Regions from separate parts of the Brevibacillus sp. AG genome, predicted to be linked through region 2. Evidence: predicted binding sites of a transcription regulator. Region 2 holds the regulator's gene; the other holds the start of a gene.

Region 1 (16,443 bases), on a different contig from region 2:
GACTTACTCGCCCTGTTGAAGGAGCATGGCATTCGCACAGCAATCGAAACACAAGGCAGCAAGTGGCAAGCATGGCTTCCACTGATTGACGACATTACGATTTCACCGAAGCCTCCTAGCTCCGGGATGGAAACAGATTTTCAAGCGCTTGATCGAATTGTACACGAGCTTTTGGAACAAAAACATCCAGGACTTAGCCTGAAAGTGGTTGTTTTCGACGACGCCGACTTTGCCTATGCACGCACCATTCATCAGCGTTTTCCAGAGGTACCTTTCTACTTGCAGCCAGGAAACAGTGATCTGACGGACGCTGATACGCCTCGGCTTCGGGATAAGCTTTTGGAGAGCTTTGAATGGCTAATCGATCATGCGATGGCGACACCTGACATGAATGACGCAAAGGTTCTACCCCAACTACATGCGCTTGTCTGGGGCAATAAACGAGGCGTTTAAACGATATTTTACTCACATGGAAGAAAAGAGGACTGTACTCATATGGCACATCAACAAGAACGCGATTTATCCTCCCTCACTCTTTTGGGGAATCAAGGCACAACGTACAACTACTCCTATGACCCGAGCGTATTGGAGTCTTTTGACAACAAGCATCCGTACCGTGATTATTTCGTAAAATTCAACTGCCCGGAATTCACGAGCCTGTGCCCGATTACCGGTCAACCAGACTTTGCGACGATCTATATCAGCTACATTCCTGACATCAAAATGGTAGAGAGCAAATCGCTCAAGCTGTACTTGTTCAGCTTCCGCAATCACGGCGATTTCCACGAGGATTGCGTCAACGTCATCATGAACGATTTGATCAAGCTGATGGACCCGCGCTACATCGAGGTATGGGGCAAGTTCACTCCGCGCGGCGGTATCTCGATCGATCCGTATTGCAACTACGGGAAACCGGGGACAAAGTACGAGGAGATGGCGAGTCATCGGATGATGAATCATGATATGTATCCGGAAAAAGTGGATAATCGGTAGAGCCAACAGGTTATGAAAAAGGAAAAACCCTTATTGTAAATAAGGGTTTTTCCTTTTTCAATTGGAAACCAGGCTCGCGATTGTTGGTGTGACTCTACTCCTTCTGCTACGGTTTACTGCGGAAGGAGGTGATTACTATGACCAAGCATCTGTATTTTTACGCAAGTTTCGAAGATGCAGCGCGACTCAATCGGGAGTTGATTCAGCTGGGCTACAGGAATTACTATCTGGAGCCGCACGAACACCTAGTTGCTTTTGTTTTCGAGCCCGTTACCGAGGTGAGTCACGCCATCTTGAGACACTTGTTTGATGCAGATGATCTGTCACACTTAGAAAACTAACGCTGCAGGGCTGGTGCTCCTCAAAGGGGCATCAGTTCCTATTCCTTGGTTGCTGCTGTTTTCAGCTTTGATGGGCTGCCTAAGTACTCCTTTAAAAGGGGTGCTTTTTAGATATTATTTCCCACCTGAAAATATTGCTAATTTTTGGGTGTAAAGGTAATGTATTGTTAAATATAAATAAATTGGAGGTTATGACTTTGAAAAAATTTATCCAATCCACACTTCTCGCATTTTCTGCAATGCTTGTTATTCCGACAAGCGCAATAGCTAGTAGTACCCAACCTCAGTCTACAGAGGCGATTGCTCCTGTTTCGAAAACCACAGAAGTTTTGCGTTACACTAAATTAGAGAGTAGAAGCTCACTTGACTCTAAATGGTTCGATATTCAGTCACCTGGAAAGATTACTGTTCATGTAACGCAGAAAGGCAGGCTTTCCTCCATTAAACCCAACTTGACCTATCGAATCTTGAGTGCAGATGGTTCTAGTCGTCCATTAGGTACTGGACGTTTTGAGGGTAGCGGATCCTTTACTTTTACAAGCACCAAAGAATTACCTGTAGGAAAATACTATATATTGGTATCGAACACTGGAATCGGGAGAGCAGTTGGAACCGTGTCGGTGACAATTCCTTAAATGTTTGGATTATTTATGGAGGCTTTCGCATATGAAAGCCTCTTTTCTCTACGCAACGAGTTGCTAACGGATACTTACTCTAGACACGTAACCACGTAACGATTGTGTTCATCTCTCGTTCATATTCAACGATTACACTTACAAGCGTAGTCAAAAGAAATGAACAGGAGATGATCTTACGTGTTAGCAGCAGCGGTGATTTTTATAAATCTTGCTCTCATTGCCTATACGATTGGAGTATGGGGCGAAAAACGTTCTGGAGAGCTAAAGTCGAAACACCTTATCTTTTTTGGTTTGGGTTTAGTATTCGACACGATTGGAACAACGTTTATGAAATTGCTCGCAGACGGTTCCAGCTTGAATTTGCATGGCATTACCGGGTTGATCGCTTTGATCTTGATGTTTTTCCATACAGTGTGGGCCTGTGTCGTTCTATGGAAAAAGAAAGAACATCAAATCAAGCAATTCCATAAATTTAGCCTAATCGTATGGATTCTATGGCTTGTACCTTATTCCATTGGAGTAGCTTTAAGCTTTATGAAATAGGACTACTCTCCATTTCGCTCCGCATGCGAACAATCTACCCTTCCCTCAACCCTCTCAACTGATGAGAGGGTCATTTGCTTTTCTCTCGGCTGTTCAACATATCGTCAACTTTGCCTAGCATTCGACAATATCTCCTACAGTAATGAGAATGACAATAGTATAGAATGGAATAAATTGATATTTTTAGTAATATACAACAATTGATTACTACTCGATGAACGTTTTCTAAACAACATTCACCATTTCAGAAAGGTTGATGCTCATGTTTAAAAAAGCACTTATTATCCTGTCATTAAGTTCAGTCGTCGTAGTACCCTCTCTAGCCACACAAGTCCAAGGGGCAGCGCTCCCTACACAGGAAAAGGCAACCACCTACGCTTCCAATAAAAAAATCAGAAACGCCACATATGGGGAAGAAATCTGGGTGTCGCTTACCTCCCCTATTCCAGCCGGATGGGTTATCGTTAGAAGTTTAGGAACGCAGAACCTGATCAGAAATGTGAACGGTGCTTCTTATGGCGCGGAGGTAGAGGTGCTGCTAGCTTCCCCTATCCCAAACGGATGGGTCATGGTTCGAGCCTTTAGAGGATCGAATGTAATCAAGAATATGAACGGTGCTTCTTATGGTACGGAGATAGAGGTAATGCTCGCCTCGCCTATTCCAATCGGATGGGTCATGGTTCGAGCCTTTGGAGGATCGAATGTAATCAGAAATGTTGATAATGCTTCGTACGGCACGGAGGTAGAAGTGATGCTCGCTTCGCCTATCCCAAAAGGATGGATCATGGTTCGAACCTATGGAGGATCGAATGTGATCAGAAATGTCAATGGTGCTCCTAACGGAACACAGATTGAGGTACTGCAAGCCTCACCTGTTCCTGAAGGATGGATCATTATCAGTTCAGGTGGAAATTCGAAAGTGATCAGGAAAGTTGGCTAAAACAAAGCGCACATGACATACATCTAGTCCGCAGACTGACGTCGAAATGCAATCGGCATCAGCTTGCGGGCTTTTCTTTAATAAGTTTCCATCAATCGTGGAATATATAAGGGAAGCAAATTTCCTAAGGAGGCCAATGATGAGCACGTTTTACGAGAAATATGGTGGGGAAGATACGGTCGCAAAAGTAGTGGACTACTTTTATGATTTAGTTTTAGCCGATGACACCGTGAACCACTTTTTCAAAAACACCGATATGGAAAAACAGCGTAGACACCAAACAAAGTTCATCAGCTATGCCCTCGGTGGTCCAAATCAATACACAGGACACTCCATGGCAAAGGTTCACGAAGGGATGAATCTGCAACCCATTCATTTTGATGCCATCGTTAGGCATTTGCGTGATGCCCTGACTCACTTTGGTGTCAGCGAAGAAGATATTTCCGATGCTCTGAGCAAAGTAGAGTCACTACGGGATGACATATTGTATAAATAACCGCGTAACAAAACAGACTGACACCTCGACCAAGTGGATTACGTTCCTCTCAGTGGCCCTTCGCTTTCGATTGGCCATTTTTAGTTTGTTCATACACATTTTGTAAAACTCTTAGCAACTCTATTTTCTTCATTACGTATATGATAGGAGCAACCTATCAACAATGGAGGCAGATTCGAAAATGGAAGATCAATATTTTGTTGGCTGGGGTACATTGGCCCTCATCAACGCTGGACTAGCTCAAGGAAAAAATCGTAGCGGCCTTAATTGGTTTTTTCTCTCTTTACTCCTCGGCCCTATCGCAACGCTAATCATTGTAGTCTGGGAAAAATTGCCCGAACAGAAAGACTTGTCACAGTGAGCATGAAGGAGGCACGCATGATGCAAATCCGAAATGTACAAGAGCAAGACTATCTTAAAGTTATTTCGGTCCTCAACGACTGGTGGGGTGGGCGACAAATGTCTGATATGTTACCCAAGCTGTTTTTTGTCCATTTCCAGTCAACGAGCTTTATTGTTGAAGAGAATGGAGAAGTCATCGCTTTCCTCATCGGCTTCTTGTCCCAGACGTTCCCTGGAGAAGCTTACATTCACTTCGTTGGGGTACATCCGGACAAACGAAAGGATGGATGGGGCCGCGAATTATACCACCATTTCTTTCAAACCATAAAACAAAAAGGATGCGATACGATTCGATGCATTACCTCTCCTGTTAATAAAGGATCAATCTCCTTCCACACCAACTTAGGTTTTACGGTTGAAAAAGGAGATAAAATGGTGGATGGAATCGTTGTGACTTCTAATTATGATGGAAATGGAAACGACCGGGTTTCGTTTGTTAAAAAGATTTAATCTGATTGAAACGTTTTATCCTTTTAAACGTAATTACAGTTAAATTCCCCTAAAAATAGCAGGTGGTTCTCATGCTTAAGGCACTTGGTTTTGGAGCTGCTTTGCAGATCCTCTGTATGATCATAGCAATAAAGACGGGGAACATCGATCAAGCTGGCAATTATGCGGAGTACCTTGCATTCGGTCTCCTTACACTAGCTGGATTAATGGTTTATAACGCCCTTAGCGCCCCCTCAGCCTATTACAAAGAACATGAAGTGCAAGATTATAAAAGCAGATGGAAATGGACTTTTTATTTCCTGCTCGCCTCTGTCCCCAGTGGCATTTTTGCTGTCATCTTTTTCAGCTTTTTTGCTTAATTCATTTTGCTTCCCAAGCTTCTCTTTTCATTTACGTAACCAAAAAGCACCACTTCACGTACTAATCAATAGCCACACCAAAGTAATCTGTCATGTGGAAGGATGCGGTCTGATTTGAAAAGCGTAAAAGATATATGGGGCTGGACCAAAACGTTGGGCATCTCCCTTTCACTCGCGATTCTGGTTAACATATTTGTTCTCCAACCTTTTAAAGTGAATGGACAATCGATGGTGCCCACTTTGCAAAACGACGAACGCATCTATGTGTCGAAATTGTCCCACACATTCTCTTATCTCCCTGAGTACAACGATATTGTCGTGATCGACAGCCGTGTAGACCGAGATCGTACGTTACAAGATGACATCCTTGAAAATCCTCTCCTCATGCTCGCCATGGGGAAAAGCGATGCCAAAACATTCTGGGTAAAACGAGTCATTGGCAAACCCGGCGATACTTTGGAGTTTAAGAACGAGAGCCTGTATCGGAATGGTCAGTCGTTAAATGAGCCGTACATAAAAGAAAAGATGGTCAACGTACCTGATGCCAAAATCGTCATACCGGAAAACCATGTGTTTGTGATGGGAGATAATCGCAACAATAGCGATGATAGTAGAGTCATTGGCGTGATTCCATTCGATCATATCATGGGGAAAAAACTGTTTTAATCAGACGAGAGCCTTTTCCACTGAGGAAGGCTCTTTTGCTTTTAGTGTTCTCATTTGCAAGTTATTGAACGCATAGACGAATGTCCGTTTCGAAACGCCTGACAAACGCATTTACTAGTGATAAATGCATGCAAAGGGGCGTTTCTTGATGAGCTCTCAGCACTCTCATTCATTACGCTTTATTCGATTTGCCGATCGGCCCGGGCATTTTCATGGCTATGACACACTGACAAGCATTTCGGGTCGTCATCGTCACCGAATACGTGGCAGAACGTCATCCCCAGAAGGAATGAGAGATCGGCATGTCCATTATTACGAAGGAACCACTACGTTTAATGATGGACATGTACATCACTACAGGGGATGGACGGGTCCGCCTATTCCGCTGCCGGACGGAAGTCATTACCACGAGTTTTCAGGGCAAACCACTTATGATGACGGGCACACCCATTACTACCGGGGTGTAACCAGCGAGGCCCTCTCTTAAACGAAAAAGGCTATCCCGCTCCGGAACAGCCTGTCTTCCTCTTCTTATATTTCCATCACAGACGCCAACGGACAGTCCAATGTATACAGGTTGCGATACCTTGGATTGTCCTGATACAACTGCTCATGTGTCCCTCGCATCGAGATGACTCCCTGCTCCATAAAAATGACCTCGTCCATTTGCTCTACACCGCTCAAGTGGTGAGTCACCCAAATTAATGTTTTCTCGTGCAAGACACGGAAAATCGTTGTCATGAGATCGCGTTCAGTCAACGGATCTAATCCCACCGTCGGCTCATCAAGGAGAACAATCGGCTTGTTTTGCAACAAAATCCGGGCAAGGGCTATACGCTGCCTTTCTCCGCCAGAGAAGCGCAAACCGGTTTCCTGCATCCGTGTTTGATAACCGTCCGGTAGGGATTCAATCAGCTGATCCAGACCGACTTGAGCTGTCACAGCACGCACTTCTTCATCGGACGCATCGGGTCGTCCAAGCCGGATGTTATTGGCTACGGTTGTGTCAAACAAATACGGCTGCTGATTCAACACGGAAAACAAACAAGCAGAATCCTCTTCTGATTGGACAGGCTGCCCATTTACTGTCACCTGACCTGCTTCCGGCTGTATGGCACCTCGAATCAAGTTCAGTATCGTCGATTTACCAGCTCCGCTGCGACCGAGCAACGCGATTTTCCCTCCTTGAGCCACCTCAAAAGACACGTCCTGCACACTCCAACCGCTGGCTTGTGGGTAGCGAAAATGAACATGATCGAGCTTCAAACTGCCCCCTGCTTGATCAGCCACCTTTTCCTTCTGCGCCTCCACACTGGCTGGACGACCGCCCTCGATCTCCCGAAGCCGCCCCAGAGACTCCTTGTATTCTGGCATTCGCACAACAGCGTCAGAAATACGGGCAAACGCATCCATCAACGGAAATGCGACCAGCCCTATCGCAGCAATCAACGTAGCAGGTATCTGATTCGCAGCGGCAAGTCCGCCCGCCCAGATGACCAGTAAGACAATGGCTCCACCGATTGCACACTGCGACATCCACTGGACTCGCCATTCTCCGCGTCGAATGGAGTTTTCGATCTGGGCAGCTGACTTTTGCCGTCTTGTAAACAACTGGAGAAACTGCTGTGTACGACCACTGAGAATCCAGTCACTCATGCCAAAAACAGCATCAGTCAGCTCCCGATATGCTGCCTGTCTCTCCTGCTTGAACCGACGACTCTTTGCAATGGATGACCACAAGACTACTGCGGGTGCAACAAACAGCAGAAACCCACAGTACAACGCCATCAGCAGCGCGAACATCCCGTCCATTCTTCCCAGTGCCACAATACCTGCCCCGTAGAGGAGAACCGCCGATACAGCAGGCAGCACAAAGCGCAGATAGACATTTTGTAGTTGCTCGATGTCATCCGCAAGTACACCAAGCAGATCTCCCGTACGAAAACGAGTGCGGAGGAGCTGTGCTTGCGGCTCGATGGCCTGGTACAAACGCACACGCATACGCGATAACACACGCAAAGCTGCATCGTGTCCAACCAAACGCTCCAGGTATTGAATGACTGCTTTGCTAAAGCCAAAAGCCCGGACAAGTACAATGGGAACATAGACCATTAAGACGTTTTCAGGCTTGAGTGCGGAGCGAGAGATCAGATACCCGGACGTATAAAGCAAAGCGCCCGCACATGCCACTGCCAAGGTTCCCAGCAAAGCCGCTACGGCAAACTGCCAGAAAAATTGGCGAAAGTATGGAAGAAACCACCCCTGATTGCCTTCTCGCGCTTCCTTCATCCTTTCTCCCCCTTGGCACCAGCTGTCAACAACCGATAAAATACGCTTTTTTGTGCAACGAGCTGTTCATAGGTACCCGCTTCCACCAGTCGTCCCTGGTCGATTACCCAAATCCAATCCATGTCTCGCATCCAATGCAAACGATGTGTGGCCAAAAATACACGCCTGTCCCCCAACACCGACAACATGGTCTGTTTTAGCTCCCATTCCGTTTCAATATCTAAGTGAGCGGTCGGCTCGTCGAGCAAAATCACTGGTCGGTTGCCAAGCAGCGCACGTCCCAATGCAACCCGCTGTGCCTGTCCGCCGCTTAACGTGCGGCCCCCTTCGCCAATGATTTCGTCACAGCCATTTGGCAAGCTGTCCACCAGCTCTGCAAGACCGACATCACGAATCACCTGCTCCACCTGTTCCTGCGTCGCTTCCGGCTCATAGAAGCGAATGTTATCCGCCAACGATTGATTGAATAAATACGGATGCTGTGGGATGTAAGCGATTTGCCGTTGCCACTCCTGCTTCGCATCCCCCGTAATGTGTTGCCCATCTACTTGTATCACACCAGCTTCGGGATCAGAAAATCCGCCTAGCACTCCGAGAAGGGTTGATTTTCCAGCCCCGCTCGCTCCAACAATGCCCACTCTTCTCATGTTGCTGCCCAATTCCCCAGATATCTCACCCAGTAGCTGTCTGCCATCCTCACCGACGACACGAATATGGGACAAAGTAATCGTCCCATCCCATCCGCCTGTCAGAGACGTCTGGCTATTCGTTGCTTGTGTTTCCTCCTTATGTTCATCTGTAGCGGCACTATCTATAATGGTACGAATAGTCCCCAAAGCTTCCTTGCCATCCAATGAGGCGTGGTAGTCCGATCCCAGCATCCTTACTGGCAAAAAGTATTCCGGTGCAAGAATCAGTATGACCAATGCCGTTTCAAACCCAAAGTTTCCTTCAATCAGCCGCAACCCAAGACCGACCGCCACAAATGCAACCGACAGCATGCTGAAGAAGTCGAGTGCCAATGATGACAAGAACGCGACGCGCAACGTACGCATCGTAGCAGATCGATATTGATCGCTCACTCTACCGACGGTCTCCCCATGGTCATTGCTGCGTCCCAAAAACCGGAGCGTCGCAAGCCCGCGAAGCGAATCGGTGAAGTGATGGGATAGCATTCGATACGAGCGCCATTGTTTGTCTGCTTGTTTACGCGCCGCCAGACCGAGTACGATAAAAAATCCGATGAGAACAGGCATCGTTACCGTCAGGATCAGTCCAGAAATCACATCTTGCATGTAGACAAATGCCAGAAGCGGAAACGTAACAAAAACCATATCTAGCGTACGTGGAACAGACAACTCCAGGTAAGTACGTACACGCTCTACACCTTCCAGGACAAGCGTAACAAGCTTTCCGCTTCCTTCACTGGCGGCAAAACGTGGACCACGCTCGAACAATCGGGATAGAACTCGCCCTTGCAAAGACTCACTAGAAGCTTCAGCAAAACGGCCAGCGACTTTCTTTTGCAGCCAAACGATGGTATGACGAGCGGCTATCGTGACCAAAAACAGTGCAAGCGGCTGATACGCCATCTGAACCGCTTGACCTTCAAACAAGATTGCGATCGACTTCGCCAAAAGCAGTGCCTGACCGATAATCGCCGCACTTTGTAGGAGGGAAAGACCGGCTAGCAGCAGCATAACCGGTCGGATTCCTTGTAATCGGAACAATTCCTTGTCCATTAGTACTCCAAATGATCCTTTTCAGTGACTCGTTTGTGGAAAACGAAGTAGCTCCAAGCCTGATAGGCTAGCACAAACGGTAAAAGCACTGCTGCAACAATGGTCATTGCTTTTAACGTGTATGGACTCGAAGCTGCATTATAGAGGGTCAAATCAAACGCGCTATCAATCGTGCTGACCATCACCCGTGGGAACAAACCGATAAACATCGAGACGAACGTCAACAGGATCATCGTACCTGTCATCCCGAAAGCCCATCCTTCCCTGCCTTGTCTCAAGTAGTGACGAGCCAGTACAAAAGCGACAATACCCAAGAGTACAGCTGCGGTCAACAAAACACCCTGACGCTCAAACAGATCGGTTACCATGAATGTCCACCCTACAAGCACCGCCATGAGAACCGCTTGCATTGGCAACAGCTTTGCCGCCAGTACACGTGATTTTTCACGCAACTCGCCTACCGTGCGCAGCGAGATGAAGTTCAGGCCGTGCAGCAAGCATAGTCCTGTAACTGTCACTCCTGCCCACAACGAGTAACCATTCACAATGTCAGAGAAGCCCGCAGTCATTTCCATATTCTGATCAATCGGCACACCTTTCACCAGGCTGGCAAAGATCATACCGAACAACATCGGCGGTACAAAGCTTCCAATCAGAATCGCTGCGTCCCACGTCTTTTTCCAAGCCTCACCTTTCCCTTTGCCTCTAAATTCAAATGCTACCCCGCGTCCAATCAACGCAAGCAGAATCAGCGTAAGCACGAGATAATACCCGCTAAACATCGTGGAATACCACTCGGGAAACGCTGCGAACATCGCACCAGCGGCTGTAATCAGCCAAACTTCATTGGCATCCCAGAACGGGCCAATCGTATTGATCAAAACCCGGGTTTGCAAATCATTTCGTGATAGCAGGCGCGTCGCCATGCCTACACCAAAGTCGAAGCCTTCGAGAAAGAAAAATCCGGTAAACAGAACGGCAATGAGCAGGAACCACAGTTCATTAAGCTCCATAACGTTCACTCCTTACACGATCAAATGGATCCTGAAGCTGTAAATCCTTTACTTCCTCATGACTATCCATATCCGGTCCTTTTTTCGCCACACGAGCAAACAGATAAGCCAAGAGGCAAAGCAGGATTAGATAAATCGTCGTGAAGGCGATAAGAGAGAACCATACCGCTCCTGTACTAATGCTTGGCGAAACCGAATCTTCAACACGCAGTAGCCCGAATACCGTCCACGGCTGACGACCTACCTCCGTCATGATCCACCCAGCTGAGTTTGCGATGAACGGTAGTGAGATACCCGCAACCATCAACTGCATGAACCGCTTGTTTGGCTGTTCCAGCTTTTTGCGGAAGGTCAGGTATGCCCCGTACAAAGCCAGCAAAATCATTGCACTACCGCCTGCTACCATGATGCGGAAGCTCCAGAAAGTCGTCCGAACTGGTGGAATGTAGTTTCCTGGACCGTAGGTTTTCTCATACTCTGCCTGCAATTCCAACATGCCCGGTACAGAACCTGAAAGTGAGTTGTACGTCAGGACGCTAAGCAAGTAAGGAATTTTTATTTCAAAACCGTTTTCTTGTTTTTCTGGATCAATCGTTGCAAAAACCGTCCAAGGAGCTGGGTCTGAGCTTGTTTCCCACAGCCCTTCACTCGCTGCCATTTTCATCGGTTGGGTAGCAACCAAATACTGTGCCTGACCATGACCGAATTGAGCAATAGCAAGTGAGGAGATCAATGCTACCACGATCGAAATTTTGAAAGATTGCACAAAGAATGTAACGTCTTGTTTTTTCAACAGCTTCCAAGCACTGATACCTGCTACCAAGAAGGCACCTGTCGCAAATGCCGCAAAAATGGTATGCGGAAATTCATATAGTAATTGTCCATTGGTAAGGAGCGCGAAGAAATCGACCATCTCTGCACGTCCGTTATTGATAGCGAAGCCGACTGGCTGCTGCATGAACGAGTTGGCTGCCAGAATCCAAAGAGCCGAAAGAATCGTTCCGATGGATACGAGCCAAATACATGCGAGATGCACACCTTTGGACAAACGATCCCAACCAAACACCCATAGTCCAATAAAAGTCGATTCGAGGAAGAATGCTAAGAGGGCCTCAATCGCTAGCGGTGTTCCAAATACGTCGCCGACGAATCGTGAGAAATCAGACCAGTTCATCCCAAATTGGAACTCCTGCATAATCCCTGTCACGATCCCGACAGCAAAATTTATGAGTAAAAAGGTTCCCCAAAACTTGGCCATTTTTTTATACAAGTCATTCTTTTTTACCACATACATCGTTTCCATAATGGCTACTAATAATGACAGCCCGATGGAAATCGGCACAAAAACAAAATGAAAGATAGTTGTTATCGCAAATTGAAGTCGTCCCAAATCCACTATATCCATGTACAAGATCCCTTTCTCTTCGCGTTTTGGCCTTTATGTACCGGAATTATACCAGTGGGGAAACCCGCATTTATTACGACTTTGTGAAAAATATCACAAATATATGTGAAAAAATTCACAAATGATTCTCTCTCTTGTAACCCCCTTTGCGCATTCATCTTCGTGAGAGAGTTTTTTGTTTGTTTTACCCTGTATGTTTCCGGTCATGTATAATTGTAGCAGGACTTTTGACCCTAGAGGGTGTCCGATTCGTTACATGATTTTTAACAGTCTGTGACTGTTTAGGATTTTTCCTTGATTTTAGCTAGACTTATGCGCCTCTACTTATTTTGATAAATGTGTAATTTATTCACTTTCTTTTAAAATATATCGAAAGTTATCGTATGTAGAAAAGATGGACCCTTCTACGGGTCCATCTTTCCCCTATTCAGTTAACAAAGCCCCAAGAGAAAATGCGCTAACAACCGCTTATTTTTTGGCGGATTTCGTTGACAAGGATTCGATGATGTTGCCGATGGTCGCAGCATCAAAGCTCTTCTCTGCCATCTGGTACAGCTCGTACGTGAATCCTTCATGCTCCCAAATCACGATCCCGTTGGCGAAATAAACCTTTTTCCCGCCGATTGTTTCGATCTTGACACCCTCTGTCGTGCTGATGCCGTTTTCGCCACCGTTTGAAATCAACAAGGAAAGAAACTCTTCCTCTTTTTTATACTGAATTTCTACCATACCCTCGCCATGAACAACCGTGTTTACATAGGAATAATGCTCTGACAGCCATGTCGGTGCGGGAAAGTCCATTTTGCTAGCTGCACGTGCTTCTTCCAATGTTAGCTGTGGGGGGGCTTTGCGTTCTGCACGTGTCTCGTTTCCTTCGGTATTGGACTGTGTAGCAGGCAGCTCTTTATCATATTGGGTAATTTCCATGTTTCCCACCTGAAAGCGTGCCAGGATCGTCTGGAGCATTCCTTGGGCAAATGATGTAGTCGAGAATGCACCTAAAAGGCAAACAACAGCAACAGCACTAACTGTGGCAGCTTTCCATTTATTCGTTTTCATATAGATCCCGTCCTTTTTGCTATCATTTGGTTGTATGTTTCCTGATTCCAATTTGAATTTCAGCCGATTGTATATGTTGGCTTTTGGAGTGGTGTCATCCAGCTCCAGATCAGTAAGCAAGTCGGTGAGTTCACGAAAATCGTCTAGATCATGCTTACTCTTCATAGTGGAAGCCCCCTCTTTGCAATTCTTTTTGTAGCTTTTTTAGGCATCTGTAGAGCACGACGCCGATATTTGAACCGCTGACACCAAGCAGGTCTGCTATTTCCGCGTTTTTTAGTCCAGCCGCATATTTCATGGCGATGATATTGCGTTCTTTGTCACTCAGCTTCGCCAGTGCTTGAAATAACGCTTGATGATTGTCGCCCTTGATCACAATTTCTTCCGGAGATGACTTCGGCAGGACCATATCCAGAATAGAATCCAGTGAAAAACTCATTCTTTTTTTCTGTGAGCGGAAGTAATCTGTCACTGCGTTTCTGGCGATTGCAAACAACCAGACTTCAAAGTTTGATTTAGCAGGTGAATAACTGCTGTATTTAGAAATAACAACTTCAAACACATGGCTACATATTTCTTCTGCTGCATAGTGATTGTTGATCCGATAGCAAATATATTTGTAGACGCGCTTGTAATACTCACCGTAAATTTGGGCAAACGTTTCGGTCGACATGCTTTCTGTTTGCCTATCGTTTTCTTCGTTTTGGCAGATGCCTGTGTTCACTTGGGCCATTTCCAACTACTTCCCCTCCCTTCTAAATGGAATGAACAAATTGCGCAATTTGTTTGGTTGTGAGACTCACGCTAGTTAATACGGAAAAAGCTGAAATGTATTAACAATATTTTTCTAAGATCGGAGGAAATGACATGTGGATACCGTATGAAGAAATAAGGAAGCACCACCCTGATTTTCGAGTAAAGTATCGATTTTACTCTGAAAATGAAGGCGGGAGAAAAGCAACACCGTTTCAAGGATATCGAAGTGATTTTTCTTACGATGGAGATGACATAAGAATAACTGGAATATTTGCCATACATCCTGAATTTGAGGATGCTAACGGAAAGATCATTTTAGATAGTGGTAGCCCTGTTCCTTTAGAAGGAACTGCACGCATGTGGATTCTTTTCCCTCACATGCGTAAAGAGGTGCACACTAAAAGAGTTGAGCTTGGGGTGATCGGATATTTCATGGAAGGTCCGAAAAGGGTAGCGGTAGTCGAAGTAATCGAAATCGTTGGGTTGCATTCAAATCCAAACTTGTAAAAATGCATCTGGACTTGGGGATAATCAAATGACTGGATTCCTAGAAATCGCCAGCGCCATGTTTTTCTTCAATTTATCGGGCAATTCTAGTTCCCTCTCTTTTACTAGCAAAAAGCAGGTTGTCAACGAATGACATCCTGCTTTTTACATCTTCATGCTTTGCATATATCCCAGTGCGGTGGGCGCGTGAACGAAGGTGGCAACTTGGTGCTTGCATCGCCCTTCGCCCCGTTGAGCTGAACCTGCGTGAGAAACAACGTCTCCGTCAAGTTCGCTCCGCTCACATCTGTATCGCGAAAATCTGCACCAATGAGATCAGCGCCCCGCAAATCTGCTCCTCTCAGATCAGCAGCAATCAAATAAGCGCCGCGCAAATAGGCTCCTCGTAAATCAGCGCCTTTGAGCTTGGCACCGATGAGATCAGCGCCTCGGCCATAGGTTTTTCCTTGCTTACCCGCTTTGTATTTGGTAACCGCGTCCTTACGTACCAATTCACTTGTCTGCAATAATAGTTCGTTAACTTTTGCTCGATGAAAAGCGATGTCCAGCTTCAGGATGTCCTCAGGACTGTGATCCGTCAGGCGTTGTGTCTCCTCCAACGCTTCCTTCAATGTAGGATGGAGGGACTGGGCAGCTTGCTTGGTCAACGCCTCCGTTATATACCAGAGTAGCTCATGCAGCTGCCACATGATCGGAAATACTTCGTACATTTGCTTCGCTGATCCGGGTTCTTTACGCCAATCTTGGCCGCTATAAGTGACTTGAGACACCTTTTGACCAGCTCCAAAACAATCGTAGACAGTACAACCGCGAAAGCCTATCTTCCTCAGCTTTGTGTGAACACCACACCGGAAGTCTGCCTGTAAGTTACTACAGGGCTTGCCTGCGTCTTTATTGATAGCAAAGTCAGAGGAAGCAGCAAAAGGCAATGCCACACAGCACAAGCCAAAGCAGCTTTCACAGTCACCTTGAAGATGACCCCTACTGTTATCGTCAGTCGCGTGTATGTGTTCTTGATGCGTAGCCATAAAATTATCCTCCTGGAAAAAAACACGATTCTCTCGCTCCTGGCGAAAAGAATCGTGCTACTTTTAGTTAAATGCGATTTGAGATTCGATCAGGTAATTCCCGAAGACTTCAGCAAAGGCTTCTGCTGTATTATAGCCTTCTTCCAAGGTGTTGTTCGTACCACCGAATTCCAAAAGCAGGGCTCCCTCTGAAATCGACTGATTGTACACCCCGTTCCCTTGATTTGAACCTTTCAGGATAATCCCTCGCGACAAACCGGGATAAGAAGCTTCCAGACGGGCGTTCAGCTCTTCCGCCAGCTTTTTGTTCGCCAGATGGTTCGGATTCGCTGTTCCAATTACAAACAGCATCCGGGAATAGGTTTTGCCATTAATCGTGATCGCTACCTTGCTGCGTGGCTCATCACTATCCCGATGAATATCGAAAATGTACTGCAAGTGCGGACTGGTTGCAGCCGCTGCCGCTACCGCCTTGTACGACTCGGAATAAGACATCGAGTAGCTTTTATTTTGTTCCCTCAATCTCTGAGCGAAATCGTCCTGGCTCGCCATTGCCGAAATGCCTCTTGCTTGCAACAGCTCGCCCAGCCTTTTCCCAACAAGCGTGATGTTGATCTCAGGATCATCTACCGAGCTCCCTTGTTGGTTCCGTGCAACATTTCGCCAAGACTCACGGTTATGGGTGTGATAGATATACACTTTCTCGTTTCCAATCATCCCATTGTTGTACTCGTACGTTGCTCCTGTCGGTGGCAGAGTACCGGCTGGTTGAATCTTCTCTACGATCCACCCCGCGATATAGGCGGTCGAATTGTC
Region 2 (16,443 bases):
GATCTACTTTCTCTCCGAGCATGACCTTATCCACGGCATAAGCAAAATGCTTCGCAGTGATCTTGTCCTGTCGGTCACGCATGGCGTAAATAGCCGCTTCATTGGCTACACTTTCCAGCTGTGCGCCAGAAAAACCGAATGTCTCTTGTGCCACTTTTTCCAGTGTGACGTCTTCGCCAAGCGGTTTATTCGCCGTATGAATGGTCAAAATCTGCTCGCGTGCTGGCTTGTCTGGGAGATCAACGCTAATATGACGGTCAAAACGACCAGGACGCAACAGTGCTGCGTCGAGCATGTCTTTCCGGTTCGTAGCTGCCATGACTAAAATCCGCGGCTTGTCGGTCGTAGCTACACCATCCATCTCCGTCAACAGTTGATTCAAGGTCTGATCGTATTCACGTTGCTGTTGACCGTCCCTTTTTCCACCGACGACATCGATCTCATCGATAAAAATAATCGCGCTGTCTTGCCCATTTTTCTCTGCCAATGTCTTCGCTTCTTGAAACAATTCACGAACGCGTTGTGCACCGACACCGACGTACATCTCTACAAACTGCGAACCTGATGCCGCCACAAAGGCAGAATTTGTATAGTTCGCTGCTGCTTTCGCCATCAGTGTCTTACCCGTACCAGGAGGACCTGTCAAAAGAACACCTTTGATCGGGCGAATCCCGTACTGTTCAATTTTGTCTTTATACACGAGAAAATCAAGCGATTCCTTCAGTTCTTTTTTAGCGCGTTCCTGTCCACCAATATCGGCAAACTGCACGTCCGATTTCGGCAGCTCATGCTTGTTTGCTTTTCTTTTCCCACCAAGGGCGACATTCCCGCCTTGTCCATTTTGCTGACGGATGACCAGAAAGTAAATCGCCCCCAGTACGGCTCCGAAAACCAAGAATGGCGTAATATTTACACCTAGAAAAACAAGAAAAATAAACAGTGCAGGTACGACGCCGATCAGTACTTCCTTACGCACGTGCCGTCACCTCTTTTTCAATGGAACGGGGGATGATGGTGTAGAAATCCTCCGTTCCTTTTTTCAAGTAAACATAAATGTTCTCGTCATCCATTAATGCAGATGCTTCGTCCAGCTGATTCCCCTTTTTCCATTGTTCCACGAGGGCTGGAATGCGGCTATATTCATGCAGCTCCACCGCTTCTGTAAACACAAATTGACCGCTCTGCCAAATATCGTTCATCGCTGTCGACTGATTGTCTATGTCAATGACCACTTCTTTTTCCCCTGCGATCTTTTGTGTTTCCGTTAGCAAATTGCGATATTCTGCTGGAAACGTGTCAGGTTTTGTAACAGTTACATCTATTTGAATTTTATCTTTGCTGATCTCCAAATTACCCAATGTGGCGGACTGCATTTGTCCAATTTCTGCACGGATTGGCTCCTCAATCTCCATCTTTTGATACAAGAACCATCCTCCGAACAGGAGTGCCAAGGTTGCCACCAAAGATAATCCAATTGCGCTCTTTTTCAACTGCACGGCTACTCCCCCCATAAATATCGTTCTCGTTTTCTCTCTCTGCAACGTCCCCAGTATATCATATGAGTATATCAATTTCTTATACAGATGTTGGATGGAATGCCAAACAAGCCTTCTCCCATAAGGAAAAGGCCTGTCGTCAAGCAAGCGTATTAGGTTGGCGCGAGCACGTATGAGGTTAACAAAGCACCTGTGAATAGATCATAGTGAATATAGTGAAAACGACCGTCTTTGTCTTTGACAGTGACTTCCCAAAATTTCTTATCGTTTTCGAGACCAGGAACCAAATGAGTGATCTCCGATTGCGGGAATGACTTGTAAACCGCCTCTTCTACATTCTTTTTAGGAACAGCTAGATCCATTCGATCGAAACTAACTTTCTGATCGGTCATCCATGCTACAACCTGTGTACCCGCCTTATTTTTCCCAATGACGACAGCGTAGCTCTCCTTGCCTCGATATTCATCAATGGATTCAATCTCCGTGATTGTCGTGCGATCCTGGACCCACTGACGAACGGTTTCCTCAAATTGATTACGCTCTCCTGCTACAGAAGCCGTCAGGTGATAGGCGAACCCAGCTCCCGTAAGTAAAATGACGGCTACGATTGATAGGATAATTCGTACTAACACAGCAAAGTAACTCCTTTACGTGGCTGACATTACAATCGGAATCGAAGCTGGTCTCTCTTCACTCCAACTGCTGTTTGCATTTGCAAATCCAGCTCCAGTTGGCGAAGCTGCCCCGTAGTTGACTCGTACCATAGTTGGTAATTGACTTTCATTCCGTCTGTTACGTTCGAAGACAAATCCTGAATAGGGAAGGATGGACCTAACCACATCGATAATAACGAAGAGACTTCCTCTGGTGGAACCGCTATCCGATATCCACTCCATCCTTGCCCTGCAGTATCTTCAAGGCGTTCAGGACTAACCGATTGCAAAACTCCCTTGAGCAATACTGCGTGCTCATGCGGGGTGAACATCGCATACGGCAGTGCGGCATGATCCTGTATCTGGCCATCAATTCGCACCGATACTGGTTGCCCATCTTTTCTGGCTATTTCAAGCTGGTGGCCACCGATTTCTCCTGTGAGCTGAAATTGCTCATTTTGATATCGCCCATGCAAGGTCTGATCCTGCATGTATACCAGAAATGAGCGTTCCTCTTCCTTCGTGATCTGCTCCAAAAGCTCCGCTACCGTCGTCGCTGTCTGCTCCGTTCCTGCTGTTTGTCTGACCGCAGACGCAGTATCAGTGCTGTCTGTATTGGCTGATCGACTTACTGTCCCCAATACAATCCCAAGGAGAAATAGACCGAGTAGGATAGGAATGAGCCACCACAGCATTTTGGGCCGGATGTACATGTCGTCCCCCCTGTCCCATTTTTGTCTTTAGCCTATGCTATACGGGAAGGTTTTAGAACGACACGGAAAAGTTGCTAATCATAGCTTAAGGTCGGGCGGTCATACTACATATACACCCCGAGGAGGTGAGCGCGTGACATCTTCGCAACAAACCACATCTCCTGACATACTTGGGTTTCTGTTACAGGAATACCGCGTCTCCTGGGCAGGATTGTCGTCTCCCTTGCGTCAATGGTCGCACACACCCACTCTTCATTTTCGCCATCATCTCCTGACAAAAGCTGTGGCAAAAATGAACAACGGAACGTCGTAGTATCCAATTCCCCTACCTACACCTACACTGCCTTACTCCTGTCCCCCACCTGACAGGAGCCTTTTACCGTTTTAACGTTTGGAATACGCGGTTTGCTTCATAAATCGCGCGCTCCTCATCGATGGTCAACAGCTTATGATTACGCATCAAGAATTTACCCGCTACAATCGTATCTTTCACATCGCGTCCATTTGCTGCGTACACCACGTGTGAAATCGGTTGGTGTGCCGGGTGGAAATGGGCTTGGTGGCTATCCAGCACGATCAAGTCAGCTTGCTTACCTACTTCAATGCTTCCGAGTGTTTCCTCTTGGAATACCCCTTCTGCACCATAACGAGTAGCCATGCGAAGTGCTTCCTCTGCTGGAACCGCTACTGGATCGTTGTTCACACCTTTGTGTAGGATCGCAGCGAGTTTCAATTCCTCAAACAAATTCAAATTGTTGTTGCTTGCAGAGCTGTCGGTACCCAGGGACACGCTTACACCTTTTGCCAACATTTTAGGAACTGGCGCAACACCACTAGCCAGTTTTAGGTTGCTCACTACGTTATGAGAAACTCTTACGTTGTATTTTGCCAAAATGTCGATTTCTTCATCCGTTAGGTGAACAGCATGCGCGACGAGTGTTGGACGATTGAACATTCCCAGCTTTTCCAAATGCGCAACTGGACGAAGCCCGTAGTCCTTCTCGTTTTGACCGACTTCCCAAGCAGTTTCAGACATATGGATATGAAGCGGCAAGGAAAGCTCATCGGCTTTTTCGATAATTTGGGTAATAAATTCTGGCGAGCACGTGTACGGCGCATGCGGTGCCATCATGACGGTAATACGCCCGTCTGCCTGATTATGCCATTCTTTTGCAAAAAGAGTCGCGTCTTTCAGCTTTGTTTGACGTTCTTCTTCGGAGCACAGACCAATCATCCCTCTGCAAAGGCGAGCGCGCATTCCAGCAGTATCGACTTCCTTCGCCACGACATCCATATGATCATACATATCCACAAACGTAGTGGTACCGGTACGAATCATCTCGATAAGCGACAGCTGGGTACCCCATTTTACTGTGTCTCCCGTGAATTGCGCCTCCAATGGCCACATTTTGTCTTCAAGCCATTGTTGCAGCGGCAAATCATCTGCATAACCGCGTAGGAGGGACATACCAGCATGTCCATGCGTGTTGATTAAGCCAGGCAGTATGTAATCACCTTTTTGATCGATGACTTCATCGTATCCCGCTTCCGACAGGTCCTCAGGAGTTGGGCCCACATACGTAATCTTGTTGCCTTCGAATGCTACGGCACCATCGTAAATGACTTCATTCGTATCGTTAACGGTAATGACTGTTGCGTGAATGAGGATCGTCTTTTTCATAGTATACACTCCATTCTTACGTCAAATAGTAGGCCAAGCTTTGCAGGTTGGACGTCACATCCGCATAGTGAATGCGAACATCTTTTCCTGCGCGAATCGTCGTAGGGGCAAAATTCAAGATCCCCCTGATACCCGCTTGAGTCAACTGATCACATACGGATTGCGCTGCAGGTGCCGGTACCGTAATAATCGCCAGCTTGATTTGCTTGTCGACGACTGTTTCTTCCAGCTCTGATAAAGGCTGAATGGGTATACCTGCGACTTTTTTGCCCTGCTTCTCTGGATTATTGTCAAAGATGGCCGCAATCCGCATGTTATCTTTCAAATAAGCGTTGTAGTTACTAATGGCATGGCCCAAATGCCCAGCTCCGACCAAAGCGACACGGATTTCATCCGTTAGCTTCAGAATTTCACGGATTTTTTCCACCAGATAATCGACATCATAGCCGATTCCCTTTTTTCCAAAATCACCAAAAGCTGCAAGATCCTTTCTGATTTGGGCAGGATTCACATCAAGATTCTTGCCCATCTGTTGGGAGGAAACGGTGGTCACCTCAACTTGCTGCAAATAACTGAGGTAACGCAGATAAATCGGCAAACGACGGACGACCGCTTCTGAAATCTTTTCGTGTTTTGCCACGTTCGGTCTTCCCCCCTAATTCTTTTGCTTCAAAATCCGATATTCTTTTCCATTCGATAAAATGGTAATGGAACCGTCGTCGCTGGTAACGTATGTCTCGGCCCATGACTCACCCAAGCGCTCCATGACTTCCGTCTGACCGTCTTTCATTTGATCCCGTGATCGGCCTGTTTGAATAATGGCGACCTGTGGATCGACTTGCGTCAGAAACGGTTGCGAAGAGCCTTGATTGCTCCCCTGACCTGCTACCTTTAGCACTTCCGCCTTCAGTCTGTCATTTTGCCGTTCCATCAGTCGTTCTTCTGCTTTTTCATTCACGGCGCTCATAAATAAAAATCTCAATTGACCGTGCGTCAATCGAAAAACGAGAGAATTGTTCTGAGGCGATAAAAATAACGGTTCATCCGGGAGCAAAACTTCCATGGAGATTTCTTGGTCAAGAGTGAGTACTTGTCCTTGCTCTGCTTCCATCTGTTTTTGGTTGGAGCGAAGCAGCACGACATGGCGAAGCGATGATGCGATCAGCTTGGGCAAAATGACGGCATCTACAAGCACTTGCTGGCTCAATGAAGCGTAGCCTCCCATATGCTCAGGCTGGTCGTTCGTCAACACGACATAGTCGAGCCGTGTGATCTTGAGCTCTGCCAAGCGTGCCGAGAGAACGGGCCAATCATCTGCCGTACCCGTATCAATCAGCATCGTTTTGCCACCTGGCATTCTCAAAAGTGTACTCTCACCATGCGGAAGTGCCAAGTAGGTGATAATGAGACCCGAAAATTCCTGCTCTGTCTCTGTTTCAAACGGGTCATCTATCTTCACTGCTGCTTCTTGCAAATACAAATGGCTATCAATCGAGCATGCGCAAAGGAAAATCGCACTAAGAACTACAATCCACCAACGCCACTCTTTTTTCCATAACATTTATTTTATCACCTTAATCCCTATGAGACTATTGCTTCATTTTATGAATCTGACAGGGATTGCATACTAAGGAATGGCTCTATGCGTTCTCGAAGCGTTGGCCATGGACCGCTTTCGATCTGAAATGGCGGCAAAGATTGAAGGAATGAGCGTCCATATCTCGACTCAACCACACGCGTGTCAAGAACGATCACGACCCCGCGATCCAAGTGGTGGCGAATTAATCGACCCACCCCTTGTTTAAATTGCAGAACGGCTTGTGGAAGAGACAAGGACATAAAAGCGTTTTTTCCTTCTGCCTTCAAAAGCTCGGCCCTTCCTTGATACACAGGATGATTCGGTGGAGCAAACGGGAGGCGAACAATGACTAGACTGCTCAGCCATTCCCCCTGGATATCGACACCTTCCCAGAAGCTGCTCGTCCCAAGCAGGACACTTCTCTCCATGCTTCGGAACAAACGAACCAGCTTGCTCCGATTATTGCTATCGATTCCGTGACCGAATAGCGTATACGGTTCTGGAGCATCCGCAAGCCGTTCCTTCATCGCTTGGTAAACAAGTCGAAGCATCGAGTGGGAGGTGAATAGAATCAGCGTCCTTCCTTTCGAAGCCAGTACCACATCAACACACCCTTGAATGACCGCCTCCAAATACGTGTGGTCACTCTCTTTGCCTGGTGCGGGGAAATCAGATGGAATCAACAGTAATCCCTGCTCTTCATAATGAAAAGGCGATGGCAGTGACAAGGTACGCACTCGTTCCTCGGACAGTTGGTCGAGACCAAACTGGCTTTTGATGTAGGAGAAGCTGTTTTTGACCGTCAGAGTGGCTGATGTCAAGATCAGACTCCGCTTCTGCGCGAAAAGCGGTTCTGCCAGTGAGTCGGCAACCTTCAAGAGTGCTGCTGACAAATGAACTTGCTTGCGAGCTGTACGGGACTCTACTTCCATCCAATATACATACTCGCCATCCTGCTCAAGTAAAAAGAAGTGAAGCAGCTCCACAACATTTTGCCAGTCTTTGATGAGACCGAATAAATCTGTCAGTAGACTGCGTACGACAAATGGTGGCTTTTCCTCTTGCGGAGTCGTTCGCAAAAGCTGCTCGATGCCCGCTGCGTATGCAGTCATCCCTTCTATCAGCTTTTTGGTTACTTTGCGTATCTTCTCGTGCTTACCTACAAACGATTCGACCCGATAACGTACTGTCTCACGTCCTGCGTCCGTCGTCTCCTCCGCACGGTCTGATGCCCATGCATACAAGAGCTGTGTCCATTGCTGCGCTTTCTCACGTAAGGCAGCGGACTGTTTTCTCAGCTCTAAAAGCTTTGTGGCGACATCTTCTTCTACCGCAGGCATCCAGCTTTGCAGCTCTTCTGCGAAGCGGGAAATTGCCCCACTCTCTTCAACCGATGCACGATCTAACAAGAAAAGAAGCTGCGTGGTTGAAAACTGCTTGCCTAAATGCTGTGTCGCGGCATCCTCCAAATGATGGGCCTCATCGATGATGGCAACTTCATACGAAGGGAGGATTCTGTTTTCCGCTTGCAAGTCGCTGATGAAAAGGGCGTGATTGACGATGAGTACATCGACATCGCGAGCCCGTTCCTTCGCCTGAAAATAGTAGCAGCGACTAAACCAGGGACAAGCCCGGTTCAAACAAGAGCTCGTATCACTTTTTACCTGTTGCCACAGCAGTTGACCACTTGGAGGCATGCTCAGCTCCTCCACGTCACCGGTAACGGTTTGCGTGAGCCACGTCAGCATCTGTCCTTTAACCAAGCGCATTTCTTGGCTGCTTCCTTCTACAGGCTCGTCTACGGCTTGTTCAAATTTACGCAAGCATAAGTAGTTTCCTCTGCCTTTTAGCGTCGAAGCTGTAAAGGAAAACGGCAACGACTCCTGCAAGGTAGCGATTTCCTTATGGAATAACTGTTCCTGCAATTGAATGGTATTGGTACTGACCACCAGCTGCTGCTGATTGTGATGAGCCCAAATGATCCCCGGTAAGAGATAGGCTAATGATTTTCCCGTACCTGTCCCTGCCTCTACCAATAAATGGGCACCATTCTCCATTGCCTCATAGACGGCATGCATCATCGCTTCCTGAGCATCACGACGTTGATACCCCGACATTTTCGCCTGCATATGCCCGTTTTCGCCCAAAACATCCTCGAGCTGGTCGGCAAACGCCTTGGTCACTGTCGCATCGATATGAGGACGCTTCAGAGACGCTGTTCCTTTTTCTTCCCGCTTCCGAAGGGCCAGCTGGCGGTAAACATCCCACATGTCTGAGGAATCCGTTTCGGTTGGCGTTCCATCCAACTCTGGCAACTCAATGAGCTTTTCCATCTCAATCTGACGTAAAAGAACCTCGATATCAGAGCGAAACGAAGAGACGAGCATCTGCAGGCGCTGGATCGTCACAAGCGGCAGTTTCTTTAAAATATCCAACAAGTGGAGAAACAGTTGCGCCGTTGCAAGTGCATCGCTGTCTGCTTGATGGGGATTATCGTGCTCGATTTCCAGCTCAGACGCCAGTTCTCCGAGTCTGTAGCTATTTTGCATCGGCAAAAGAACGCGGGATAGCTCCACTGTATCAAACACGTAGCCGTCAAACGCATAATAGCCCTGGCTCAGCAGGGCTTCTTGTAAAAATTGGAGATCAAAGCTTGCATTATGTGCAACAAAAGCTCGCCCGTCCAATAAACGCAAGAAATCTGGAAACACTTCTTCCAAGGAAGGAGCATCTGCAACCATCTCATTGGTAATCCCTGTTAATTGGGTAATAAACGGTGGAATATCCTGGCCCGGATGAATCAGGGTGGAAAAACTCTCGGTAATCAGCCCGTCATCGATTGCGACGGCACCAATCTGAATGATGCTGTCCCCTTGGCGTGGATGGCTTCCCGTCGTCTCAAAATCTACAACTAGTAATCGATTCAAACGTTGTCACCTCGTAACCTGGGCGGAAACATTCAATCCGCACCCATTCACATTCGGCAACGATGGGAAATATTCCTGCTTTCCTGTACATTTAAGGCTGTACGAGCTCGGTTTGCATTTCTGATTGACCGAGCTTGCTTGCACATAATTGCAGATAGATGGGGATTTCCCATAACTGTTCTGCGAATGGCAATGCCCGTTGAAAATATTGTTCAGCTAGGCGCCAATTTTCTTCCACAACCGCGATTCTTCCCAGATGAAAATACCCTAACGAACGTACATATGGCTCAGCGTCGTCCAGGAAATACTTTGCCAACCGTTTTGCTTCTTGTGTATCCCCCAGCTTTTCGTATGCGGAAATCATCCCGGATTGTCCGAGGCGATTGTCTCGGTTTTTCTCCAGCATGATCCGAAACGCTTTGATTGCGTCCTCTACCCTTCCATCAAACAACAGCATCCATCCATAACTAAAAAGAAAGTCGTCATTTTCGGGTGCAAGACTGATGGCTTTTTTGACGAGCGTCAATGCCCGCTTCGTACCTGCAATGAGCCACGTATTCCAGGCCAAGCCATGCCACGTCCACCCATCTTTTGGGGAACGCTCCGTCAAAAAGTGATAGCAAATTTGTGCCCGGTGATAATTGCCCACTGTTTCGTATAAAGAGGCCATTTCCTGAAGGGTATCGCTGTCCAAATCGCGCGTCGGCAGTTGCAAGCCTTTAGGCGGGCCCCATTCCACAGTCTGGTCCATCGTATGCAGTAATTTGGCAGCACGTAGCCATAGCATCTGTGCTTCCCAATCGTGCTCGTTTTTTTCTAGATACGGTTCCAATTCGTCCAAAGCTTCCTGTGCATCGCCATCTCTTAAATAGCATAGCGCGAGGTTGTATTTGGCTTCTTCCTGTTCTGGCTTGATTTCGAGAGACGTCTTAAAAGCTTGCGCCGCCTCTAACCACTGCTCCTCTTCAGCCAGAATGCAACCGATGGCATTAAAGCTGATGGCCACAACGGTAGGTGAGCTTGCTGTCCTGCCGAGAAGACGGAATTCTCGAAAGGCCAATTCATTCTCCTCGCACAAAAGGAGACTGTAGGCGTAGTACAGGCGTCCACTTTCCCAGTCTGGCGATTTTTGGACTAATTCTGCAAAACACTTTTTCGCGTCTTGGAACATGCGCAAATGATAAAAGCCTTCCCCTCGACGAAAAATCGGCTCGTATGGATTCGTTTCAACGGCCTTTGGTGATTTTGTATTCACCTTCGACTGATCCGTCTTTTTCTCTTCCACTGGAAGCTGGCCTTCCATTTCCTTGATGTTACGAATCGCATTCGATAATTTTTCTTCGAATTGCAGCCACAGGTCTACGACTGTATCACTTACTTGGCGCAATTGAAACAATTGTTCCGCGAGCTGAAGACGTTCTTGTTCAGAAGCTCCCTGCCACTTCTCTTCAATCGTCTGAGCTTTGTTACGAAGCGTATGAAACCAGTCCTCGATTTTCACAAGAAAAGCCACCCCCTATGAGGCATGAGTACTTTCATTGTCTCACAAGGCAGGTGGCTCTATGCAGGAATAGACAGATCGCTTACAGAATCGTCGCGTGCACTTCTTCAGCAATCAATTCTTTGATCTGATTTTTCTCATCCATGATGGCGACACGTGGCTTATAAGTTCTCGCCTCTTCATCCGTCATCATCGCATAGGCAATAATAATGACGATATCGCCCTCTTGAACGAGACGTGCAGCTGCTCCGTTCAAGCAAATGACGCCACTGCCTGGAGCACCTTCGATGACGTATGTTTCCAGACGCGCTCCGTTGTTGTTATTGACGATTTGTACTTTTTCATTTGGCAAAATATCCAGTGCATCCAACAAATTTTTGTCGATGGTAATACTGCCCACATAGTTCAAGTTTGCTTCAGTTACCGTTGCGCGATGGATTTTTGCTTTCATCATGGTGCGGAACACTAAGAATTCCTCCCTTATCTCTACTTGATGGATGTAATTGTATTGTCAATCAGACGCGTTTTGCCAAAACGAGCAGCTAGCGCGATAATGATCGTTTGACCTGCCGTTTCCTGCTCGACGGGTGTGAGCTCTGGATAGCTCAAAATTTCCACATAATCAATATCAGCCAGCGGCTTTTCTGAAATCATTTGCGTCATGCGATCTTTTATTTCAGAAAGAGCCATGCCCTGTCCCAACCATTCCACTGCTTGCTTGAGGCTCTGTGATAGCACGAGTGCTTGTACTCGCTCATCCGCTGACAAGTAGACATTCCGAGAGCTCAGAGCAAGCCCATCCGCTTCGCGTACAATTGGGCATGGAATAATTTGTACTAGCATCGACAAGTCGTGGACCATTTGCGTCACAACAGCTACTTGCTGGGCATCCTTTTGTCCGAAAAAGGCGTAATCGGGCTGGACAATTTGAAACAATTTATTGACGACAGTCGATACGCCATCAAAATGACCCGGACGAGAAGCTCCACACAACGGAGTCGTCACATTTGCCACTGAAATATTGGTCAGCATCGGTTTCGGATACATCTCGCTGACTTCCGGGGTAAACAGGAGGTCCACACCCGCTTCTTCCGCCATTTTACTATCCCGTTCGATATCACGCGGATAACGTTCAAAGTCTTCATTCGGCCCGAATTGCAGCGGGTTTACGAAAATGCTCATCACAACCAAATCACATACTTCACGAGCAGCTTTTACCAAGCTGAGATGACCTTCATGCAAAAACCCCATGGTCGGTACCATCCCGATCGTTTTACCTTGCCGACGTGCTTCTTTTATATAAACGCGCATCTCTGCGATTGTCGAGACTTGCTGCATCATTGTTTGCATCATGACTGCTTCGCTCCTTCCCCGTACAATTCCTTGATGGTTTCTTCAGAGGCATGAAAGATATGCTCTGGCCCTGGGAAGCTTCTTGCTTCGACTTCTTTGTTATAGGTCTCAACTGCTTCACGGATGGTTTCACCGATGTTTGCGTAACGCTTCACGAATTTCGGTGTAATATCCGATGCGTAGCCGACCATATCATGGAACACCAGCACTTGCCCATCACAAGTCGCACCCGCTCCGATTCCAATCACAGCGATGTCTAGCTTGTTTGCAATCATGCCTGCGACCTCTTCCGGAACACATTCCAGCACAATGGCGAATGCACCCGCTTCTTGAATCGCAAGGGCCTCGTCCAACAATTTTTTCGCTGCCTCCAGATCTCTTCCTTGTACTTTATAACCGCCTAATTGATGTACCGATTGCGGAGTAAGCCCAATATGTCCAACGACAGGGATGCCTGCTTGTACACAGCGTGTAATGATTGGAGCCAGTTCACGGCCCCCTTCCATTTTGACTGCCTTGGCCAGCCCTTCTTGCATTAGTCTGCCCGCGTTTTTCACTGCTTCCTCAACTGTTCCGTGATAGCTGAGAAAAGGCAGGTCTGCCACGACAAATGCACGCTTGGCCCCTCTCGTTACTGCTTTCGTATGGTGTAGCATATCCTCCATCGTAACAGGGATGGTGGAGTCATAACCCAGTACGACCATTCCCAATGAATCACCAACCAGAATCATATCAGCGCCAGCTTCATCCACTAATTTGGCTGACGGATAGTCATAGGCGGTCACCATGGTAATCGGGGTTCGCGTTTCTTTTTTCTTGCGGATACTCGAAGTCGTAATAGGTCTGTCGTGTGTTGCCATTGTTCATTTCTCCTCTTTCGCATCAAGCCCGTGGATCCTGTGAGGAATAAAAAAACCTTCTCGCGTCAATCGGGAGAAGGTTGTCCATGTCAAAAAGACATTTGCGTCCAACGGATTCCTTCTGTCTCGGTCCACACAGGCTCTGAGCAGATTTTTGTCCTTACACGTATTGCTTTAAGATTACACGATAGATACAAAAATACTCCGGGAGTACCGTTCACGAGGTGATACAGCCTCCAAATTGGAGTATAGCAAATGATTTAATCATTTGCACGATAATTGACATCAGCCGAATAAACTTTGTGGATCTGTCCCGCCTGATCCTCGACCTTGAGTACGCCTTCCTCATCCAAGCCAACGGCACGACCTTCAAGCTGTTGTGAAATCGTCTGGAGGGTCACCCATTTGCCAATGGTGTACGAATGATCCTCCCACTCTTGTTTTACACGCTCGAAGCCAGCCTGCAAATAATGGTCGTACTCTTCTTCAAAAATTCGGCAGAGTCGTTGGATAAACGAAACGCGCTTGAGTGGCTCGCCAGATTCAATACGAAGCGAAGTCGCAATCTGTGCCAGTTCTGACGGGAAATCTGACTCGACACTGTTGGCATTGAGTCCTATTCCGATAACTAAATAATTGACTCGATCAGATTCAGCATTTAGCTCTGTCAAAATCCCGCATACTTTTTTGTCGCCGATAAAAATATCATTCGGCCATTTGATTTTAACAGGCAACCCAGTCACTTCCCGGATCGTTGTCGCTACAGCAACTGCCGTTAGCAATGTCATCTGGGGTGTCTTCGGTAACGGAATCGCAGGTCGAATGATCAAGCTCATCCAAATCCCCGTTCCTTTCGCAGAATGCCACGGGCGGCCGAGTCTGCCTTTCCCACCTGTTTGCAGCTCTGCCAGCACAATCGTACCTTCTACTGCCCCTTTTGCCGCAGCCTCGTGTGCGAGTGGCTGTGTAGATACCACCTCATCGTAAGCGATGACATTTTGACCGATCCGATTCGTTTCCAGGCCAGCCATGATTTCTGCTGCTGACAAGCGATCAGGGGCAACCAGCAGGCGATACCCCGATTTTCGCACCGCCTCCACCTCGTAACCATCTCGGCGCAGCTCTTCGATATGCTTCCAAACCGCCGTCCTAGAGCAACCGCATGTTTGGCTTAATTCTTCACCAGAGATGAAACTGCCCGGCTGGTCACGGAATGCTTGAAGGATGACTTGCTTAATGTTCATCTTGTGCAACCTCTTTCTTTGCAACTTCGACGAGTGCTTCTGGTGTATTTGGTAAACCGTGCAGAGCCGTTTGTCTAAGCAACGATTCCAAGACGCGGACAATCCACTCGCCTGGCTTTTTCTGAATGGCTACTTGCAGGTCAAGCCCGGTGATTGCCAAATCCTTGATGGTTTTGACAGGCATGTTTTCGTATTGATCAAGGAGTGCTTGCATCGAAAACGATTGCCTCTCCTTCCACCAACACGCTTGCAATAAAAGGAAGAACTCGTTGCACGTGTCCAAACCGACTTCAAGCAGCAGTGGCCCCCACTCAATCGGTTGAGGGACATCCCATTGTGGCTGCAATCGCATCAGAAGTTCAACCAAACAACAAATTGCTTCTGTTTCGCGCTTGGACATTTTGAGGAATTGGCATACTTCACGCGATTGCACAGGTGAATAATTCGCCGCAAACAGTAGCAACGACCATTTTTGCGTCACGGTTTGCAAATGATGCAACCGCCAGACATGCTCATTTGAGAGGACGAACAGTTTTTCTACCTCAGGGGCATAAGCCATGAGTCTTGTTTCATTCAACAACTGACAACCTACCTCTGGGGCTTTGCTGTCGAGCGTTTTATTCAGCTCTTCCCTTATGCGCTCCACAGCAATATGAGCTAACAAAGGCGCAGTCTGTTTCATAGCAAGCATAGTCTGGTCTTCTATCGCAAAACCTAACTGGGAAGCAAAGCGCACACCTCGTAAAAGCCGAAGGGCATCCTCCTGAAATCTCTCAAGCGGAATGCCTACAGCCCGAACCAGCCGATGCTGCATATCCTCTCGTCCACCGAACGGGTCGTGCAATACTTGATGACGATCCATCGCCATTGCGTTCATCGTAAAATCTCGTCGCTCCAGATCGAGCCGAAGTTCTGAAACGAACTGAACTTCAGCGGGTCGACGGTAATCTTCATATTTTCCTTCCGTCCGAAACGTGGTTACTTCGAACATCTGCCCCTCTACTTTTACAGACACAGTACCGTGTTTCAGACCAGTCGGGACATGATCGGGAAACAATCGGATGACGTCGCCGGGATGGGCATTCGTACATATATCTATATCATGAACAGGTCGTTGTAAAAGCCAATCGCGGACGCAACCACCTACATAGTAAGCTTCGAAGCCGTGTTCCTCCAATCTGTCGAGAACACGCTTTGCCAATTCTATCGCCAATCCAATCCCCCCTTTCTGGTTTGCTCCGCCTGATCTAGACAAGGAGGCGTTTTCATGAGAGTTTTGTATGGATTGTTTATTTTAATATCCAAGGTGCATCAATTAGCCAAAAGCTCAATCTTGCGTTCAAAAGCTTAGTTTTACACCGGATTGCTTGCCAGCAAGTTGGCGTAAAGTGCTTCATACTGAGAGGCGATCGTTTCGTGACAAAACGTTTTGCAGGATCGCTCGATGCTATTCGCGGAGAATTCACGGTATAGCTCTTCGTTTTGCAAGAGACGTATCGTTTCTTTCGCCATGCCTTCAACGTCCCCAATTGGACGCAAGAAGCCGTTCACACCATCTAGGACGACTTCGGGCAAGCCCCCTGCCACTGTAGCGACGACAGGCACACCGCAAGCCATTGCTTCCAATGCGACGAGTCCGAAGCTTTCCTTTTCCGATGGAAGCAGCATGATGTCTGCCATCGACAATACCTCAGCGACGTCTTCTTGCTTGCCGAGGTAGCAAACATCGTCACTCAGACCGAGCTCAGCGATCATCTTGCGGACCAGACCCATTTCGGGACCTTCACCAATGAGGATCAGTCTGGATGGCACTTCTTCACGTACACGCGAAAATATTTCAATCACATCCGGCACTCGTTTGACCGGACGGAAATTAGAAATGTGCATAAGAATTTTTTCACCATTCGGTGCAAATACCTTTTTCAGCTTCGTAACCTCTTTCGGGTAATAACGCCGCTTGTCTACGAAGTTGTACACAGGAACAATTTCTTTTTCAACATGTAGCAGCTCTTGTGTTTGCCTGATCAAATCATGGGACACCGCTGTTACCAAATCGCTTCGCTCAATGCCGAAGCGGATCATATCACTCAAATTCGAGTCATACCCCAGAACAGTAATATCCGTCCCGTGCAAGGTGGTCACAATTTTCAAATGATCCCCTACCATTTGCTTGGCAAGGAACGCGCACAACGCATGTGGCACAGCATAATGCACATGTAATAAGTCCAGGTTTTCATTTTTCGCCACTTGTGCCATTCGGTTCGCCAAGGTCAAATCATAAGGTGGATATTTAAAAACATCATAGTTGTTCACTTCTACTTCATGATAAAAAATGTTCGGGTGAAACGCACCTAAGCGAAATGGCATTCCACCTGTGATGAAATGGACTTGATGTCCTCGCTCGGCCAATAGCTTGCCCAGCTCTGTGGCTACTAC

What was found. Region 2 encodes Rex, which represses fermentation and respiration genes when NADH is low (regulators of the CRP and FNR family bind a similar motif). Its sites were predicted from a motif close to TTGTGAAATATTTCACAA; they were not measured.
Region 1: the regulator Rex is predicted to act here: its motif matches at 12,381-12,398, upstream of POF51_RS18600 (cytochrome ubiquinol oxidase subunit I).

What each region holds. Positions count from the first base shown of each region.
Region 1 is NZ_JAQMYO010000006.1:468,162-484,604, reverse strand. It holds gene queE (7-carboxy-7-deazaguanine synthase QueE) at 1-453, shown strand, start outside; gene queF (preQ(1) synthase) at 496-993, shown strand; gene POF51_RS18665 (hypothetical protein) at 1,131-1,334, shown strand; gene POF51_RS18660 (hypothetical protein) at 1,532-1,969, shown strand; gene POF51_RS18655 (HsmA family protein) at 2,150-2,515, shown strand; gene POF51_RS18650 (hypothetical protein) at 2,778-3,455, shown strand; gene POF51_RS18645 (group I truncated hemoglobin) at 3,595-3,951, shown strand; gene POF51_RS18640 (hypothetical protein) at 4,133-4,312, shown strand; gene POF51_RS18635 (GNAT family N-acetyltransferase) at 4,333-4,803, shown strand; gene POF51_RS18630 (hypothetical protein) at 4,875-5,162, shown strand; gene lepB (signal peptidase I) at 5,265-5,828, shown strand; gene POF51_RS18620 (YmaF family protein) at 5,977-6,315, shown strand; gene cydC (thiol reductant ABC exporter subunit CydC) at 6,360-8,117, opposite strand; gene cydD (thiol reductant ABC exporter subunit CydD) at 8,114-9,859, opposite strand; gene cydB (cytochrome d ubiquinol oxidase subunit II) at 9,859-10,872, opposite strand; gene POF51_RS18600 (cytochrome ubiquinol oxidase subunit I) at 10,862-12,277, opposite strand; gene POF51_RS18595 (hypothetical protein) at 12,746-13,501, opposite strand; gene POF51_RS18590 (sigma-70 family RNA polymerase sigma factor) at 13,491-14,069, opposite strand; gene POF51_RS18585 (hypothetical protein) at 14,204-14,599, shown strand; gene POF51_RS18580 (pentapeptide repeat-containing protein) at 14,752-15,627, opposite strand; gene spoIIP (stage II sporulation protein P) at 15,691-16,443, opposite strand, start outside.
Region 2 is NZ_JAQMYO010000001.1:870,788-887,230, forward strand. It holds gene POF51_RS03785 (AAA family ATPase) at 1-976, opposite strand, end outside; gene POF51_RS03790 (hypothetical protein) at 969-1,496, opposite strand; gene POF51_RS03795 (cell wall elongation regulator TseB-like domain-containing protein) at 1,649-2,128, opposite strand; gene POF51_RS03800 (hypothetical protein) at 2,158-2,862, opposite strand; gene POF51_RS03805 (hypothetical protein) at 2,996-3,175, shown strand; gene POF51_RS03810 (amidohydrolase) at 3,239-4,543, opposite strand; gene POF51_RS03815 (redox-sensing transcriptional repressor Rex) at 4,560-5,183, opposite strand; gene POF51_RS03820 (ComEC/Rec2 family competence protein) at 5,199-6,104, opposite strand; gene dinG (ATP-dependent DNA helicase DinG) at 6,146-9,049, opposite strand; gene POF51_RS03830 (tetratricopeptide repeat protein) at 9,141-10,550, opposite strand; gene panD (aspartate 1-decarboxylase) at 10,633-11,016, opposite strand; gene panC (pantoate--beta-alanine ligase) at 11,037-11,903, opposite strand; gene panB (3-methyl-2-oxobutanoate hydroxymethyltransferase) at 11,900-12,763, opposite strand; gene POF51_RS03850 (biotin--[acetyl-CoA-carboxylase] ligase) at 13,024-14,007, opposite strand; gene POF51_RS03855 (CCA tRNA nucleotidyltransferase) at 13,997-15,220, opposite strand; gene bshA (N-acetyl-alpha-D-glucosaminyl L-malate synthase BshA) at 15,361-16,443, opposite strand, start outside.